DNA from 2 places in the Vallitalea longa genome. Region 2 is predicted to be linked to the other one. Evidence: predicted binding sites of a transcription regulator. Region 2 holds the regulator's gene; the other holds the start of a gene.

Region 1 (10,343 bases), on a different contig from region 2:
TTTGAAGTAATTACTTTATCTATTTTTCTGTCAAAACTCTTATTTTTCTTTTTATGTTCAGAAATAACTTTGGTAGTTATTGATTCAGCGGTATCAATTATACTGGATACTATTTTTTCTCTTAAAACATCTATGTTTATATTATGAATGATTTCCAAATCATCTTTTATTGAATTTATCTTTGACATGATTTCTTCTCTAGAAGACAAATCAATATTAAGGTATTTTTCTATGGATTTAATTATGGAACTGTCCCCATCAAGTAATCTTAATGAGGTCCATCTAATATCTAAAACATCATTTTCTAATACTGGAGATATAATAGGGCATAATTCATCGACAGCTTCCGTAATTTGGTCATTATAATTGATTTTAATAGGGGATAAGGTTCTTTCTGCTGTAATCATACTATGTAGACTATCTTTTAGTGTATCAAGCCCGATACCATTTCTTGCATTAGTTGGAATTACTGTAATTCCCAGTTCATGGGATAATTTCTTACAATTGATCTCAATACCTTTTCTCTTGGCTTCGTCAATTAGATTAACACATAAGATTACATTGCTGGTAATCTCAAGTATTTGTAATAATAAGTTGAGGTTACGTTCTAGACAAGTACTATCAGCTACAACAACAACTGCATGAGGTTTCCCAAAACATATGAAATCTCTAGCTATCTCTTCTTCAACAGAATTAGATAATAGTGAATAAGTTCCAGGAAGATCGACTAAGATATATTTTTGACCATTATGTGAGAAAGTACCTCTGGCGTTAGTAACAGTTTTACCGGGCCAATTTCCCGTATGCTGTTTTAGACCTGTAAGAGAATTGAACATTGTACTTTTTCCAGTATTAGGATTACCTGCTAAGGCTATGACTATATCATCTGGAGATTGCAAATCCACATTGAAGCTATCTTTTAAAGTTTTCAAACCAGTTGATTGATTAGTAAGTCCCATTAAATAGTATCCTCCTTATTAGGATTATATTTTACTATTATTTTTGACGCTTCTTCCGAACGAAGAGCAATCACTGTTCCTCTAATTTCATATGCAACAGGGTCTCCGCAAGGGCTTTTGTAAAGCGCTTTGATAGGAGTATCTTTCACTAATCCCAAGTCGAGCAATCTTCTTCTGGTAATTCCATCAGATAATAATCTTAACAATTGACATACTTGACCTACTGCCAAATTATCTAGTGACATTACTTTATTCATTATCTATCACCTCATTTATTTGATTTAAGATTTATAATAAAAATCTCTTCGTTTTTTTATTTTATAAAGTTAGGCGTAAGAAACTTTTAGAATCCATTTAGAATAATATATTTATTGATAACTTGATTGGTGCAAGTACAAATAAAATTTTTATTATAATTTTTTATTTACCATAATAATTCATTTATTATGTTGACATTATATATTTTATATATTACGATTATCAAGAAAATAATATTGAAGGGGAATATCAATAATGAAAAAATTAAATATCTTAATCTTAACTATTTTGATTACTATATCTCTATGTTCTTGTAATAACGCAAATAAAGAGATAGAAGAATCAAATACTTCACCGACACCAACTGATGAACAAACAGTAATAGATGATACAACAGATAATAATGAAGATTCATCAGATGATAAAGGTAATGATGAAGTGTCACAAGAAACTGGTGAACTAGAAATAATTAAAAAAGTAGAAAAAATGACTGATGAAGAATTATTGGACAGTTATATATATAATTTGGAAATTTGTTGTCCTGAATTTGACTTTAACAATGCTACAGAATTAGATGCAGATGAATTGTATAAACTATTTCTGTATTCGTTATTTGAAAATGTAGATTCTGATAAGGAAGATGAACTGTACGATGAATATCATAAGCAATGGTATAATGAAGAATTAAGTGTTTTTCAGATAGAAGTTGAAGATATTAAAAAACAATTGGATAAATATTTAAAAGAGTATACTTTAGACATAGGAAATACAAAGTTAATTAATACGGATTCTGAAAAAATCGAAACTCCTACGATTACTGGTTTTGGAGGGAATGCATTTCCTAAAATCAAAGAAAAATCCCTTAATGGAAACCAATTAGAATTAACTGTTGATTTCTATGATGAAAGTTATAATAATATAATAAGATCAAAAATATATATTTTAGAATTTTACAATGATGGATATTATATCATTAAAGATAAACTAGTAGATTAATAAAAAATCTCCATCCTAATTATTTAAATGATAATAAGGGTGGAGATTTTTTACACACTTTCAGTTATATGTTTCTAGGATAGTCATATTAACTTTCCATTATAAAACTATATATCCCATTACCGTTCCACTTACTGGGAACTGATTTTTATCACATGATTTGACTATACCATCATTACTAGATAAACGATCATCTCTTGGGTAATTAGCTTCAGTATAGTATATTGTATTTTCTTCAACAAGTTCAACAAAAAGAACATGTCCAGGTTTATTATCCCCATATGAAATTGAACAAATAGCATTTGTAATAGGTCCTAAACTAGCAGGTCTTTTTGTAACATTAGAGGTATTAATATTAGCATACCATTGACGACCATTGTTACCACCATGAAATGAAAGTGCCTTTCCTTTCTTTTCATGTGCACGACCCCAACAAAACCAAGTACATTGTCCTACAAGATTAGCATGGTAGTACATATTTGTATTACTCATATAACTATCACTGTTAATATTCATATCAGATGGACGTTGTCCAACTACAGGACTAGGAATTGGTTGTTCAGTTCCTAATTTCATAGAATCAACCCATGCTCGTTTCATTTTATTGCCACTGATGTTGTATTCAATTAGAGCATAGTTACCTTCTTTTTTATAATACAAGAAGTGTACTTCTTCGCTTTTACTTATTGACCCTGCAGAAGGATATATGGTACTAGATGGACCACAATAAGTTTTGGTTGAAGCAAGACAATATCTTACTTGTAGATTAGGATTATAAGTCGATATATTACCACTTTTCTGACTTACTGCACTATCTTTAATATACATTCTCTTCTTTTTTGTCCCAGCCGGATATTCAATATAATACCAAGCCCCTTCAGCCCATAATATAGTCACTGTATCATTTGGTCCCGCATAACTGTTTTCTGAAGGATAAGAGGTACTAGGACCATAATATACTGGTGTTTGATTTATAACTTTTCCTGTTGCCATTAAAAAAACTCCCTTTTATATAATATTTTATTGTGTAATTGCAATTACATTAATAAAGGAGATAGGAGATGATTAATTGTAAAATGTGAATATAACATTTTATAAATTATCTGTTGTACGTACTAAGCTATCTCTACCATTGGCTTGATATAATGATATCATTGTATTATACGACATTAACACGACACATTATAAAATATAATGAAATATTAAAAATAAACAATTAAAATGTTATAAATATTTGTAGTCATTGTAAAAATATTTTATTAGTTAAGCAATTGCATAATTACCTTCCGCTCATTTCTATAGGACAGTATGTTTAAGTTCTTCTACCATTATAATCTACTTGTGCGTATAGAATTAATTAGGAATTATGCAATTATCTCAGGTAAGAAATAAGAAGGTTTTAATGCTGATTATGGTTAGCAATGATTTCGTAGGGTATTATTTCGGTAGTATCTATTATACTGAATCAATTTGATTTATATGAATAAATTTGTTGATACTATAATAATTTAGATTAAAGGAGGGGATAACTATCAACTTATCCGAGTTCTATACTTTTAGAGGTTATGAAATACTAGATAGAGAGAATAATATACTTACTCCAAGTATGGAGGATTATCTAGAAATGATATATAGAATATGTAAAGAAGAAAATTATGTAAGAATGAATCAATTAGCTAATAGATTGAACGTAAGACCTTCTTCATCCACTAAGCTTGTTCAGAAATTAAGTTCCATAGATTTAGTCAATTATAAGAAATATGGACTTATAAGCCTTACTAAAAAAGGTGAGGAGATAGGAAAATTCTTATATCATAGGCATAATGTAATAGAGAAATTTCTTAGATTGATAGGTGTCAAACATAATTTATTAAAAGATACAGAATTGATGGAACACTATATAAAACCAAGGGTCCTTAAAAATATAGAACATCTTAATTACTTTTTTGAAGATAATAGTGAGGTTTTAGAGAAATATTACGATTCACTAGAGAGCATTAAAAAATAACTGTATATAGTAGTTAGTAATAAAATAAGTCATCTACTGTTACTGTAAATGACTTATTGTCTATTCGATATAGAATTAATCTATTAGTTTCCTTCAATCACATTTTGCATATCGTACATGCCTTTTGATTTTTGACTTAAAAATTTGGCAGCATTCACAGCGCCAACGCCAAAAATATCTTTGGATAAAGCATTATGGTTAAGTTCAACCACTTCGTCTTTTCCAGCGAAAATAATTGAGTGTTCACCTACGATTGTACCACCTCTTACGGAATGGATACCAATTTCTTTTGAATCCCTTTTAGCTTTTACTATAGTTCTATCATAAGTATAGGAGTATTCGTTGTTAAGTGATTCATTAATAGAATCTGCAAAGGCTAGTGCAGTACCACTAGGAGCGTCTATTTTTTGGTTATGATGCTTTTCTATGATTTCAATGTCAAAGTTTGCTGCAGTAAGTGTTTTAGCAGCTTTTTTCACTAGGTTCAATAGAAGATTAACCCCTAATGACATATTTGCTGATAATAGAATGGCAATTTCTTTACTAGCTTCATTAACTATATTAAGTTGTTCATCGTTAAGACCGGTTGTACATAATACGACTGGTAATTTTTTTGATTTAGCATAGTCGATTAATGAAGGTACAGCTTTTGCAGTAGAAAAATCAATTATAACGTCGCCTTCAACATCAATACTGTTCATATCAGTAAAAACAGGATATGGGTTAGCAATGTTATCATTGACATCAATACCTGCAACTATAACTGCATCTTTATCATCTTCAACTATTCTAGAAATTACCTGTCCCATTTTCCCATTACAACCATGCATTATAATTCTAGTCATTATATAACTCCTTTCATTTTTGAAACCGTTTTTTACGTTTGTTTTGTACACATTAAATCTATACAAATATTTATAGCTAGAATATATTATGTGTTATTTGCTAAGAAGTAATGCTCTACGTAGTATAATAAAAACCACTGAATACTGAATCAAAATGTATTCAGTGGTTTTTTTTTTAGATAGTTATTCCAAGATCGTCTATTGCTTTTTTAACTCTTAAGAAGTTAGCTGGTTCCATTTCTGTTAATGGTAAACGACATGGACCAGATGGTAATCCTAGATAATTCATAGCTGCTTTTACTGGAATTGGATTAACTTCACAGAAAAGTGCTTTTACTAATTCATGTATTCTAAGCTGTATTTCTAGACTGCCTTTAACATCCCCAGCTAAGAATTTTGCAACTAGATCATGAGTTTCTCTAGGCATGATATTAGCAACAACGGAGATAACTCCTTTACCACCAAGAGAGAGTAGAGGAACTATTTGGTCGTCGTTTCCAGAATAAAGGTCAAGATTACCTTCGCATTTGTGAACTAAATTAGTAATGTGACCGATATTGCCACTAGCTTCTTTTATACCTACGATGTTATCTACTTTTGATAATGCATATGCAGTATCAACATCAATATTGAGACCTGTTCTTGAAGGTACATTATATAGGATAACAGGAATATCAACACTGTTAGCGATAGAGCTAAAATGTTGAATTAAGCCTTTTTGGGTTGTTTTATTATAATAAGGTGTTACTTGTAATAATCCATCAGCTCCTAGTTTTTGAGCTTGTTTGGAAAGTTCTATACCATGTTTTGTATCATTGCTTCCAGTTCCAGCGATAACAGGAACCCTTTTATTGGTTCTGTCAATAGCTACTTTTATACACTCAAGGTGTTCTTCATCATTAAGAGTAGAAGATTCACCAGTTGTACCACATATCACAATACAATCGGTTTTGTTTTCTATTTGAAAATCAATCAGTTTTTCTAATCCTTCATAATTAACACTCATATCATCATTAAATGGTGTTATTATTGCTACACCAGCACCTGTAAAAATAGACATCAGATAACCTCCTCAGATTATATATTATTTTTGTTATATCTTCTTAGTATTACACTATAGTAAAAATCTTTATTGGTTACAATAGAATTTTTCTATTTAAAATCTTTTTTATGACTAAGTATAAGTTAGTCACTGCATATTTATTTAGTTGCTTTCAGTTCTACTTTAGTATATCTGTTTTTAATAAAAACATCAATATAAGGTAAGCAAATATTTTCAGATTTCATATAGATTTAATTTTTATAATTATCAAACCTCCCATTTCAAATATCTGTTTATTATATTATATTGTTATAATAACAAATAATTGAAAGTATTGTTTAATATTTCATTAGTAAGTGGAGGGAAATGTTGGATTTTAATATAGAATAATAAAAAACAGTCGGCTTTGTGTGCCGACTGTGAGAATTAATATTAAATGTCACAAGTAGCACCCCATATATCAATTAATATATGACAGTTATATAGTTATTCACTATATACCCAGACAGAAAACAGACAGGTATTTTCTTCTTCGGCATCTTACCCTTTCAATGATTATCACATTTGCCTGAACAAATCAAATTATCTACTGATGTAAAATGCTCCTCTACTATACTAAACTATTAAATTTTCATATATAATATCACTAATATATCAGTTTGTCAAATATGACTATATCAATTTTTGAAGAATCTTGTTGCTTCTTTCAATAAATGTAGTCATAGCTTCTGGTGATAGCTGTTTATGGCTAATCATAGCTAAATCATAGATTTGTTGACAGAACATATCAGTGTTTTCGGTATCTTTATTCTCAAGAATATATTTTACCAACTTATTTTTCTTATTAAGAAGAAGGCTTTCATTACTTGGCATTGAAGCAGCATCCATTCCGAACATTCCGTACATCTTACTCATATCCTGCATTCTTCTTGATTCTTCAGGTAGAATGATCATAGCTGAAATTTCTTCATCCTTAAGATTTTCAATGTTAACTGTTAAGTTCTCATTGCTAAGTGATTTTCTGAAGATGCCTTGAACTTCTTCTTGAAGTTTTTTGTTATCCTCTTCACTTGAATCATCTTCATCTTTTAGGTTATCTGTAAGGTCAGCATCGATTCTTACGAATTTAGTATCTTTTTCTTTCATTTCAACATGTGATATGAAAGGTTGATCAATAGTCGTATTCATTATGACAGCTTCCATATCATTATCTTTAAACATTTTGATATATTGAGCTTGTAGTGTTTCATCTGTTACATAATAAACCTTGTTTTCATGTTTATCTTTATTTCTATCAAGATATTCTTGTAGTGTTACGTAATCTCCAGTTGTAGTCTTATACAATATGATTCCGTTTGTCTTGTCAAAGAATTTATCGTCTTTCAAGCAACCGAACTTGATAAATGGATGTATATCATCCCAGAATTTTTCAAAAGACTCTTTTTCTTTTTTATATAGTGAATTGAGTTTGTCAGCTACTTTCTTAGTAATGTATGAAGAAATTTTCTTGACGAAACCATCATTTTGTAAGAAACTTCTTGATACGTTAAGTGGTAGGTCTGGACAATCTAAAATACCTTTTAATAACAGTAAGAATTCAGGAATAACTTCCTTGATATTGTCAGCAACGAATACTTGGTTATTATATAATTTGATTTGACCTTCCATTGTTTCAAACTGATTTCCGATTTTTGGGAAATAAAGTATTCCTTTTAAGTTGAATGGATAGTCCATGTTAAGGTGAATCCAGAATAAAGGTTCTTTGAAATCCATAAAAGTCTTTCTATAGAATTCTTTATATTCTTCATCTGTACATTCATTAGGTTTTTTTAGATATAAAGGTGTAGTGTCATTTAATGGTTTTGGTTCTTCTGGTTCTTTTACTTCACCTTTTTCGTCTTCATTTTCATTTTTAGGTTCTTCCTTATTAGGATTGATCAGATATATCTCTATAGGCATTAGTGAACAGTATTTTTCAATTGTAGTTCTGACTGTGTATTCATTCAAGAAGTCTTTACCGTCTTCACCTATGTTAAGTGTAATCTTAGTTCCTCTTTCGGTACGGTCACTATCACTCATTTCATATTCATTACCACCGTCACTTACCCATTTAACAGCTTTTGATCCTTCTTTATATGAAAGAGTATCAATAGTAACTTTTTTGGCTACCATGAAAGCAGAATAGAAACCAAGTCCGAAATGACCTATGATCTGGTCTTCGTTAGCTTTATCTTTATATTTATTCATAAAGTCTTCAGCACCGGAGAAAGCGATTTGATTAATATATTGTTTTACTTCTTCGTCTGTCATACCAATACCATTATCAATAAAAGTCAGAGTTTCCTCTTTATCGTCAACAATAACCTCAATCTTGAATTCATTATCTTCAGGCAGAGATGCTTCTCCCATTGCGTCTAATTTTTTTAGTTTAGTTATAGCATCGCATCCATTGGAGATAAGTTCCCTTACAAATATATCATGATCAGAATATAACCATTTTTTTATTATTGGAAAAATATTTTCACTATGGATGGAAAGATTCCCTTTTTCAGTACTCATTTTAACTCCTCCTAACAATTTTTCATAAGTATTTATATTTTATATAATAAGAAAGCTTAACTTTCTATTTATCTTGAAATATTATACGAGGCGTAGCCTCTTGGTAATATGTAAAGGTATATAGTGAATTTTTTATTATAACTTATATAAGATATAATAAATGTATTTTATGTAGATGTCAAGAAAAAATTAGCACTCATTGAAGAAGAGTGCTAACAAAAAAGCAATATTTATATTATAAACGATATGAATTATAGGTTAAACAGTTATGCCGTGTTTTTTGAAAAATATTTTAACTGAATCATCCCAATAATTTTCTAGAGTCTTATCTAATGTAAATATCTTCATAGAACTACCAGTGGTGCATTTTAGAACGTTATCTTCATATAAAATATTAATGAATAATCCATTTACATTATCTGATTTTGTAGGTAATTGATGTTTTGATATCATATTTTCTATTTTGTCATGGGGTAGTGAAAAAACAATTTTCAGATAAGATGGAGTTTTGTTTCCTTTAATCATATAGAAAACTATATTCTTGATTTCTGACCATTTAACCTGATCTCTGCCTTCTAGTATTTCAATTTCGTTTGTAGAAAGATATTTTTTATTTATGTCACAAGAAATATTGAACTTCGTAAACGTATTAAGTTCAACAGTAGATACCTCGAAATCATCAAACATCTTATCTTTCAATAAATTATTCATAAAAAGTTTTATATCAATTATGTTAAAACATACCATATAGTACCATTCCTTCCCAAATACCAATAGTGATTGTACCCTTAAAGTATATCATACAAAATAGAGGTAGAACTTTCAATACTTTTATTGTAATATTATATGTGAGTAAGTAATGTTAATCCAAATAAATTTGCTTTATAATACATACATATGATAGAAAGTGGAGTAAAATAAAATGAATAGATTGAGTAGAGATTTTTATGAAAGAGACACATTGGTAGTAGCACAAGAATTACTAGGTAAAAACCTTGTTTTTCTTGATAACCATAAGGATGAAATTATTGTCAAGATAACTGATGTTGAAGCCTACAAAGGAATCAATGATAAAGCTTGTCATACCTATGGAGGCAAGAGGACACCAAGAACTGAAGTAATGTGGGGTGAAGCTGGTCATATATACATCTATATAATATATGGAATGTATTATTGCCTTAATATAGTTACAGAAAGTATAAATGACCCTTGTGCTGTTTTGATAAGGGGAGTAGTTCCCGTGAAAAATATTACTAAAATGTCATTGAACAGATATAATAAAGCGTATGAAGAACTGAATAATTATCAGATTAAAAATTTTTCTAACGGACCTGGGAAATTATGTAAAGCTTTGGGACTTGATTTAACCCATAACGGAATGGATTTGCTATCACCCCAATTGTATATATATGATGATGGAAAACATGATAATATCGATATAAAAAAATCCAAACGTATTAATATTGATTATGCAGAAGAGGCAGCAGATTATTTATGGAGATTTTATATTGATTAATTAATATGACTACAATTAACTAGAAAGTTCTATTGATATAATTAAAATATACAATAAAACAATCAAACAAATAGTATAAAGATTAAGAAGAGAGGAAATAAAAATGAAAACAAGTATGAGTTATTCAAAAGATTTAATGACATTTATTGAAAAAAGTACA
Region 2 (10,343 bases):
TAATTAATTTGTACATAGAGGTTCGGCAGTTGGGTGGGATAAATAGTTAGTTTTACGAAGACCGGTCCTTTAGGAGTAAGGCGAAGTAAAACTAACTATTTATCACTACGCATATTTCCGTTAGCCCAAAATAAAATTTCTCATCCTATCTTTTCTAAAAATTACTATGAGATATCACTATTACCCTATAGACTGCTAATTTTAATCGCTATTTTCTAATTATCCATTAATACAGTTTATAATATTCCTCACAGTTTTTAGTAATAAATTGCCCTGTCCAAAAATATATTTTTATAAGATATAAAATAATAAGGACATGTTTATGATCTTTTTATATAACTGTCCATCATAGATAAGGGTGATATAATGAACAAAGCATATTCAATTAGAAAAAATAAGAAGGCTTCACTTGTTTATATGGCAGTATTAATAGTGCTATCCATCATAATCATAATAAAATTGTTTGGCATGTATTTCACAAATGAAATCATAAGCTTTAAAAATCTGGTTTTTTCAGACATAGATTCTTCATTTTTCACTAGTTTAATTCATTCTGTTAACCCTTCAGTAGAATATTATTTGGATAGCGATACTAAAACGAACCTTGAGATAGAGAATTATAATAAAGTTGAAGCACTATATGGTTACAATATTCCTCTTATCTCTTTTGTAATGAAGAATGATGATTCCTCTTATGCAACAGCTTCAGAAAACTATCCTAAGCTTGACCAGAAAAAGGAAACATTTCAAAATGAGTTAGAACAATATGATAAAGATGAAAGCTTTTTTTCTTCACATACGTTAGAGCAACAAACTCCAGTGGTTAATCCTACTAACTATTCAATGGAACAACTTAATAATTTTTCATTTCTAAAAACTAACTTATATACTTTTGATCCAAGTATCAATCCTACAAAAGCTAATTTCCCGGTTGAGGAATTTTTAAGTAAAGATATGTCCATTAATATGAATGAGGATGGACCAAAGATATTAATATATCATACTCACTCTCAAGAGAGCTTTGTGGATAGTGTAAAAGGTAAAAAAGAGGATACTGTTGTAGGAGTAGGAGATGAATTGGTACGTATCCTAGAAGAAAAATATAATATAGAGGTTTTACATCATAGGAAAGAATATGATATCGTCAATGGAAAATTGGATAGAGATGAAGCATATCAGAGAATAGAAGCACCACTTAAAGAGTTAATTAAAGAAAATCCATCTATAGAAGTATTGATAGATATACATAGAGATGGAGTTAATGGAAATGTGAGATTAGTAAACAATATTGATGGCAAACAAACAGCCAAAATAATGTTTTTTAATGGGTTGGCATTGTATTCGGTAATGCCCAATAAGTATGTTACAGATAATATGGCATTTAGTTTTCAGATGCAACTAAAAGCTGGGGAGTTATATCCCAATTTTACTAGGAAAATATATCTTAGGGGTTATAGATATAATTTACATCTAAAACCAAAATCTTTGTTTGTTGAAGTAGGAGCACAGACTAATACAGTTTCTGAGGCAATGAATGCCATGGAACCTTTGGCAAAAATTTTATATGAAGTCATAAAATAGCGCGAGATATATTCTATTGTTGCTAAAGTGTGTATAGATATGCTATAATAACCAACAGAAAATGGACTAAGGAGGATGTTGGTCTATGGCAGAATTTAAACAGGATAATATAAGAAATTTTTGTATAATAGCGCATATTGATCATGGTAAATCTACACTAGCAGATAGAATTATTCAATTAACAGGATTACTTACTGCAAGAGAGATGCAGGCACAAGTTCTAGATAACATGGAACTGGAACGTGAAAGAGGTATTACGATAAAAGCCCAATCTGTTAGGTTAATATATAAAGCCCAAAATGGTGAAGAATATATTTTTAATCTTATAGATACACCAGGACATGTAGATTTCAATTATGAGGTATCTAGAAGTTTAGCAGCATGTGAAGGTGCGGTATTAGTTGTTGATGCAGCTCAAGGAATTGAAGCTCAGACATTGGCTAATGTTTATTTAGCATTAGAACATGATCTTGAAATTGTAACGGTTATTAATAAAATTGACCTTCCAAGTGCAGAGCCTGATAGGGTAAAAGCAGAAGTAGAAGATGTAATAGGGCTAGAGGCTGAAGATGCACCTCTTATTTCTGCAAAAGAAGGTATTAACATTGAAGATGTTCTAGAAAAGATTGTATCAGATGTACCTGCGCCTGTAGGAGATGTGAATGCACCCCTAAAAGCATTGATATTTGACTCTCTATACGATTCTTATAGAGGAGTTATAGTATTTTGTAGGGTGAAAGAAGGAACTGTTAAAAAAGGCATGAAAATACGTATGATGGCTACTGAAAAAGAGTTTGAAGTAGTTGAAGTAGGTTATTTCGGTCCAGGACAATTCATCCCTGCTGAATGTTTACAGGCAGGTACTGTAGGTTATATTACTGCAAGTATTAAAAATGTTCAAGATACCAAAGTTGGTGATACCATCACGGATGCTGATAATCCAATAGATGAACCGTTACCAGGGTATAAGAATGTTAATCCAATGGTATTTTGCGGATTATATCCAGCCGATGGTTCTAAATATCAAGATTTACGTGATGCTCTAGATAAATTAAAATTAAATGATGCAGCGCTTAATTTTGAACCAGAAACATCAGTGGCACTTGGATTCGGATTTAGATGTGGTTTCTTAGGACTCTTACATCTTGAAATAATTCAAGAGCGTTTAGAAAGAGAGTATAACCTTGATTTAGTTACGACTGCGCCAAGTGTTATATATAAAGTATACAGAACTAATGGTGAAGTGATGGAACTTGCTAATCCGACTGACTTACCAGATGTTTCTGAAATAAGAGCTATGGAAGAACCTATAGTAAAGGCAGAAATAATGGTTCCAACTGATTATATTGGAACCGTAATGGAATTGTGTCAAGAGAGACGTGGCGAATATTTTGGTATGGATTATATTGAAGAAACAAGAGCTATGCTGACTTATGAATTGCCTCTTAATGAAATAATATATGATTTCTTTGATGCTCTCAAATCTAGAACGAGAGGTTATGCATCATTTGATTACGAATTGGTGGGTTATAAAGAATCTGATTTAGTAAAACTTGATATATTAATCAACAAAGAAGTGGTAGATGCATTATCATTTATTGTTCATACAGATAAAGCATATGACAGAGGAAGAAAAATAGCTGAGAAATTAAAAACAGAAATACCAAGACATCTATTTGAGATACCGATTCAAGCTGCTGTAGGTAATAAAATTATTGCTAGAGAAACAATTAAAGCGATGAGAAAAGACGTTCTTGCAAAATGTTATGGTGGTGATATTTCAAGAAAAAGAAAACTTCTTGAAAAGCAGAAAAAAGGTAAGAAGAGAATGCGACAAGTGGGTAATGTAGAAGTACCACAACAAGCTTTTATGAGTGTTTTGAAATTAGATGAATAGGTGTTGTTATGAAAAAAAATATTAGTCTATATATTCATATTCCTTTTTGCAAAAGCAAGTGTAACTATTGTGATTTTTTATCATTTGATAATAAAGCAAGTGTCATGAAGGAATATGTACAAGCATTAATTAGTGAGATAAAAAGCTATAGCGAAGTGACAAAAGAATATATGGTTAAAAGCATATTTATAGGCGGTGGAACACCGTCTATTCTGTCTTGCGCTGATATTGAAAGTATATTTGAGGCATTAAAATTATACTATAATATTGATAATAATGCAGAGATTACAATTGAAGCTAATCCAGGTACTCTTAATGAAGATAAAATAGGAAGGGTTTTAGATTCGGGAGTTAACCGTATTAGCTTGGGTTTGCAATCATGTAATGATAATTTGCTGAAAAGATTAGGAAGAATTCATACATTTGATGAATTCTTATTAAATTATGATTTACTAAGAAAATATAAATTCAGTAATATAAATGTAGATATGATGTTTGCATTACCAAACCAGAAGATGACTGATTTAGAATATGATTTAAAATCTATAATTGACCTTAGACCTGAGCATATATCATATTATTCTTTGATAATCGAGGAAGGTACCAATTTCTCGAAAATGTATAAGGATAATAAGTTGAATCTACCAGACGAAGATGATGAACGCGCTATGTACTGGTTGATTGATAATCTATTGCAAAAAAGTGGGTACAAACATTATGAGATCTCTAATTTTGCTTTAGGGGGGAAAGAATGTTATCATAATAAGGTGTATTGGATAGAAAAAGAATATATAGGAATGGGATTAGGGGCTTCCTCATTCTTCGAAGGATTTCGGTATAAAAATATTTCTAATATGAATGAATATATTAAATCAAACGGAGAAAGAGAAAAAATAAAAGAAAGCATTCAAAAAATTGATAAGAAGACAGCTATTGAAGAATATATGTTTCTAGGATTAAGATTATTGGATGGTATTGATGAGTTGGATTTTTATAATAGATGGGGACATGAGATTGATTATTACTACAAAAGTGTTATAAAAGAACTCGTAAAAGACAATCTTATTACCAATAATGGATATAGGTTGAAATTAACTAGAAAAGGAATTGACGTTAGTAATTATGCATTAGCTATGTTTTTGTTTGATTGATACAAACTTAATCTATATTCCTTTGTTTGTTTGCATTATATTAAAAGCGGGAAATTTGAGTTAATGATAATTATAATTGAATAATTTAGAGTTGAAAGCCCTTAGATAAGCTTAAAATTATATGTTACAATTATATTACAATCAAAAAAAATAATTAAAATTTGATAAAATTACTTGACAAATCTATCTGCAAGTGATATTTTTATTTCAAGCATTAGCACTCATTGAAGTAGAGTGCTAACAGAAAAATAAATTAATTTGTTTATTCAAAGTATAATTTTTCTCTTGTATATTAACAATACTAAAAAGGTTAAGCCTATTTATAAGTGATTGTTGTTTTTGCTATGAAGCAAGTTGAAAGGTGGTGCAAATATGGAACTAAATGATAGAAAAGTAAAAATTCTTAGAGCGATAATTTTAAATTACCTTGATACAGCAGAACCCGTAGGTTCAAGAACAATATCCAAGAATTATAATCTAGGAATCAGTCCAGCGACTATTAGAAACGAGATGTCTGATCTAGAAGAATTAGGCCTTATTTTGCAACCTCATACATCTGCAGGAAGAATTCCATCTGATAAAGGGTATAGACTATATGTTGATAGACTTATGAATCTTCATCAAGATGAAGTCAACAATGGTTTGTATATAGAGCAGTTGTTTCAACGAGTAGATAGGATAGAATCTTTATTGAAGAGTATCGCTAGACTATTAGCTAATGAAACCAATTATGCTACTATTGTTTCATCACCTCAGATTAACAAGGCTAAGATAAAGAACATACAATTGATAGGTGTGCAAGATAAAAGAATATTAGCGGTTATAGTTACCGATGGAAATATTATAAAAAATTATATGATCAATATAAATGAACCAGTACATCAGACTATGCTGAATAGATTGACTTTTGTACTTAATGAGCAGTTATACGGACTTACACTAGAACAAATTAATTTACCATTAATTCAAGAACTTAAAAATTTTGCTGGTAATAACGCAGAAATTGTTAATAAAGTATTAGATGCAATTTTTGATACTATAAAGTCTGTAGATGACACAGAGATATATACATCTGGTGCAACAAACATATTAAGATTTCCAGAATTCAACGATATATCAAAAGCTACAAATCTAATACACAAGCTTGAAGAAAAACAAGCATTAAAAGATATGGTTTATACTGTATTAGAGGAAAATGGTGTAAACATAAAAGTGACTATTGGTAATGAAAATGCCATTGAAGAAATGAAAGACTGTAGTTTGATTACTACAGCTTATAAGCTTGGTGAAGAAAATATTGGATTTATTGGCATATTAGGACCTAAGCGGATGGATTACGAAAATACCATAGGCTCTCTTTCTTGTTTAATGACCAAAATGGAAGAAATTATTAATAACTTAAAATAGAAAGGCGGTTATATAGTGGCTAATGAAAAGGTTCCTGAGAACACTAAGTCAGAAGAAAAGATAAAAAAAAATAAAAAAGAAGAAGAACTAAAGCAAGAAGAATCAAGGCAAGAAGAAGTAGAAAATGAAAACAATTCAGAAGAAAATGCCGAAAAAGCTGATAATGAAAAATTAGAAGACTCTACTGGAGAAAATGATATGAAGAAAAAATTGAAGCAAAAGGAAAAGGAAGTAAATGAGTATGTAGACAAATTACAGAGAACAATGGCAGAATTTGATAATTTCAGAAAAAGAACAACTAGAGAAAAATCAATGATGTATGAGAATGGAGCAAAAGAAACATTAGAAAAATTACTACCGATTGTTGATAATTTTCAGCGTGCGCTTGAAAGTGTATCTGAAGAGCAAAAAGAAGTTCCTTTTGTTCAAGGAATAGAATTGATTTTTAAACAGCTAATGAGTACTCTTAATGATATTGGAGTAGAAGAAATAAAAGCGGAAGGTAAAGAATTCGATCCTAACTTTCACCATGCCGTAACTCATGCAGAGGACGATTCTTTAGGTGAAAATATAGTATCTGAAGTATTCCAAAAAGGATATATGTATAATGATTCAGTTCTACGACATAGTATGGTTAAGGTAGTTAATTAAATTAAAATATAGAATGTATGATTATATAATCGTGCATCTTATATATATATTATTAAAGAATAATAATCTCGTAATGAATTAAATTAAGTATATGTAATTTATATCTTGGCGAGTATATTGATATGAAGGAGGAAACAAAATGGGCAAAATAATTGGAATTGACTTAGGTACAACCAATTCATGTGTTGCAGTTATGGAAGGTGGAAAACCAGTTGTAATTGCTAATGCAGAAGGTGTAAGAACAACACCATCAGTTGTTGCTTTTACCAAAAATGGAGAAAGATTAGTAGGAGAACCTGCTAAAAGACAAGCGATCACTAACCCAGATAAAACAGTAGCTTCTATTAAAAGACATATGGGTACTGATTTTCGAGTAAATATTGATGATAAAAAATATTCACCTCAAGAAATTTCTGCTATGACATTACAAAAATTGAAAGCAGATGCAGAAAGCTATTTAGGTGAAAAAGTTTCAGAAGCTGTTATCACAGTTCCTGCATACTTTACAGATAGTCAAAGACAAGCGACTAAAGATTCAGGTAAAATTGCTGGTCTTGAGGTTAAGAGAATAATTAATGAACCTACAGCAGCAGCTTTAGCATATGGTCTTGATAATGAGAATGAACAAAAGATTATGGTTTATGATCTTGGTGGAGGTACATTTGATGTATCTATCATTGAAATCGGAGACGGTGTTATTGAAGTATTAGCAACAAGTGGTAATAATAAGCTTGGTGGAGATGACTTTGATGAGCGTGTAATGAATCACTTAATTAAAGAATTCAAAAAATCAGATGGTATAGATTTAACTAACGATAAAATGGCTGTTCAAAGATTGAAAGAAGCAGCAGAAAAAGCTAAAAAAGAATTATCATCAGCAACAACAACTAACATTAATTTACCATTCATCACTGCTACACAAGAAGGACCAAAACATTTAGATATCACTCTTACAAGAGCTAAGTTTGATGAATTAACAGCTGATCTTGTTCAACAAACAATGGGTCCTGTAAATAATGCTTTAAGAGATTCAGGACTTGCTGCAAGTGAACTTGATAAAGTATTATTAGTTGGTGGATCTACACGTATTCCAGCTGTACAAGATGCAGTAAATAAATTGACAGGAAAAGAACCATTCAAAGGAATCAATCCAGACGAATGTGTTGCAATAGGAGCATCTATCCAAGGTGGTAAATTATCAGGAGAAGCAGGAGCTGGAGATATCTTACTTCTTGATGTAACACCATTATCAATAGGTATAGAAACATTAGGTGGAGTAGCTACTAAATTGATTGAAAGAAATACTACAATACCTACTAAGAAAAGTCAAGTATTCTCAACTGCTGCTGATAACCAACCAGCCGTTGATATTCACGTAGTTCAAGGTGAAAGAGAATTCGCTAAAGACAACAAAACAATCGGAAGATTCCAATTAGATGGAATTCCACCAGCACGTAGAGGTGTTCCTCAAATAGAAGTTAGTTTTGATATTGATGCTAATGGTATCGTTAATGTTACAGCGAAGGATCTTGGAACTGGTAAATCACAACATATTACAATTACAGCTAGTACTAATCTATCAGATGATGAAATTAATAAAGCTGTAGACGAAGCTCAAAATTTTGAAGAAGAAGATAAGAAGAGAAAAGAAGCTATTGATGTAAGAAACGAAGCTGATTCACTTGTATTCCAAACTGAAAAGACTCTTAATGATTTAGGTGATAAGGTTGATGCTTCAGAAAAAGCAAAAGTAGAAGCTGAAGTTACTAAGTTAAAAGAAGTACTTGGTAAATCAACTATCGAAAACATGACAGATGCTAATGTGGAAGAGATTAAAGTTGCAAAAGAAGCATTAATGACTGTTTTCACAGAGTTATCAACTAAGTTATATCAACAAGCAGGAGCTGCAGGGGCAGCAGGACCTGGAGCACAAGGAGCTGCACCAGAACAAGAACAACAAAATAAAGATGATGATGTGGTTGACGCAGACTTCAAAGAAGTGTAAAATATAAAGTTGTAAAAAAGCCAAAGACATTGGTCTTTGGCTTTTATAAAGAATATATATATTAGTTGGGGAATCGTTAGAAGATTTTAATCTTGAATGTAATATTTTGACCAGAGTATACAGTGTTGTCCAACATTATATATTGTGGTGAATTTAAAACTATTAATTTATATATAATTCAAATATTAATCATAAAAGAGGTAGGTGTGTATAATGGCAGATAAGAGAGACTATTACGAGGTATTAGGTGTTGGGAGAAATGCTACTGACGCTGAAGTTAAAAAAGCGTATAGAAATTTAGCTAAAAAATATCATCCTGACATGAACCCAGGTGATAAATCTGCTGAGCAAAAATTTAAAGAGGCAACAGAAGCTTACGAAGTATTAAGTGATTCACAAAAACGATCACGCTATGACCAATTCGGTCATGCAGCATTCAGTAACGGAGCAGGTGGAGCTTCGGCTGGAGGTTTTGATTTCTCTGATGTGGGAGACATATTTGGAGATATTTTCGGTGATTTCTTTGGTGGTGGAGGAGGCAGAAGAAGAAGTGCTAATGCTCCTACTAAAGGTGCAAGTCTAAAAACTTCTGTTACACTAGAATTCAAAGAAGCCGTATTTGGTGTAGAGAAAGAAATAGATATGATAGTGTCTGAAACATGTGAAGAATGTTCAGGTACAGGTGCTAAAAAAGGAACTTCAGCAGAAACTTGTCCTCATTGTAAAGGAGCAGGTCAAGTCAGATACAATCAACAAACAATGTTTGGTAACATAACAAGTGTTAAAACATGTAATGCTTGTGGTGGAACTGGAAAAGTTATAAAAGAGAAATGTACATCTTGTAGAGGTACAGGATATGTCAGAAAGAAAAAGAAAATAGCTGTAGATATTCCAGCTGGTATAGACAATGGTCAAAGTATAAGATTAAGTGGTAAAGGTGAACCAGGTACCAATGGTGGACCTAGAGGAGATTTATTGGTTACTGTATATGTAAAACCTCATGAATTTTTCGAAAGACAGGGTGTTGATATATATTATACGCTTCCTATATCTTATGTACAGGCTGCACTTGGTGCAGAACTTAAAGTCCCTACACTTGATGGTGAAGTTAAATATGATATAAAAGAAGGAACTCAAACACATACCAGATTTAGATTAAAAGGTAAAGGAGTACCTCATATCAGAAATTCCAAGATAAGAGGAGACCAATATATAACTGTAGTAGTAGAAGTTCCAAAGAAATTAAATGAAAAGCAAAAAGAACTACTAAAAGAATTTTCTTCTACTTTTGGAGAAAATGTTAAGGATACTAAAGACGGAAAGAAAAAAAAGTGGTATGATAAAGTCATGGATGCCTTTGATTAATATAGGCTACATAATGATAAACTAAAGGATGTGTAAATGAATTGAAATGGACCATGTGCAAAGTCTATATCAATAATGAAGCTATTGAAGCAGTAAGCTATATGCTTACTCAACAAGGAATTCAAGGTGTAGAAGTGGTAGATAATACTCTTTCTAGTGAAGATAGAAAAGAAATTATTATCGATTATATTGAAGAAGGTGTCATTGATAATAATAATGATACCTATGTAAAATTTTACTTGTCAGATGAAGAAAACATAGAAGAAAAGTTAGAGATCATAAAAAA

What was found. Region 2 encodes HrcA, which represses chaperone genes, less so after heat shock. Its sites were predicted from a motif close to TGTTAGCACTCNNNNNNNNNGAGTGCTAACA; they were not measured.
Region 1: htpG (molecular chaperone HtpG) is a predicted target of HrcA. The motif match lies at 8,855-8,885, and genes of this name have one in related genera.

The regions. Positions count from the first base shown of each region.
Region 1 covers NZ_BRLB01000001.1:373,447-383,789, reverse strand. Annotated here, with positions in the region: gene QMG30_RS01595 (ferrous iron transporter B) at 1-959, opposite strand, end outside; gene QMG30_RS01590 (FeoA family protein) at 959-1,216, opposite strand; gene QMG30_RS01585 (hypothetical protein) at 1,473-2,213, shown strand; gene QMG30_RS01580 (CHAP domain-containing protein) at 2,313-3,206, opposite strand; gene QMG30_RS01575 (iron dependent repressor, metal binding and dimerization domain protein) at 3,820-4,221, shown strand; gene dapB (4-hydroxy-tetrahydrodipicolinate reductase) at 4,305-5,066, opposite strand; gene dapA (4-hydroxy-tetrahydrodipicolinate synthase) at 5,242-6,126, opposite strand; lysine riboswitch at 6,547-6,726, opposite strand; gene htpG (molecular chaperone HtpG) at 6,781-8,667, opposite strand; gene QMG30_RS01555 (DUF5721 family protein) at 8,926-9,414, opposite strand; gene QMG30_RS01550 (DNA-3-methyladenine glycosylase) at 9,590-10,183, shown strand; gene QMG30_RS01545 (M18 family aminopeptidase) at 10,287-10,343, shown strand, end outside.
Region 2 covers NZ_BRLB01000014.1:71,242-81,584, forward strand. Annotated here, with positions in the region: gene spoIIP (stage II sporulation protein P) at 367-1,581, shown strand; gene lepA (translation elongation factor 4) at 1,667-3,478, shown strand; gene hemW (radical SAM family heme chaperone HemW) at 3,487-4,629, shown strand; gene hrcA (heat-inducible transcriptional repressor HrcA) at 5,002-6,036, shown strand; gene grpE (nucleotide exchange factor GrpE) at 6,052-6,687, shown strand; gene dnaK (molecular chaperone DnaK) at 6,827-8,692, shown strand; gene dnaJ (molecular chaperone DnaJ) at 8,906-10,057, shown strand; gene prmA (50S ribosomal protein L11 methyltransferase) at 10,099-10,343, shown strand, end outside.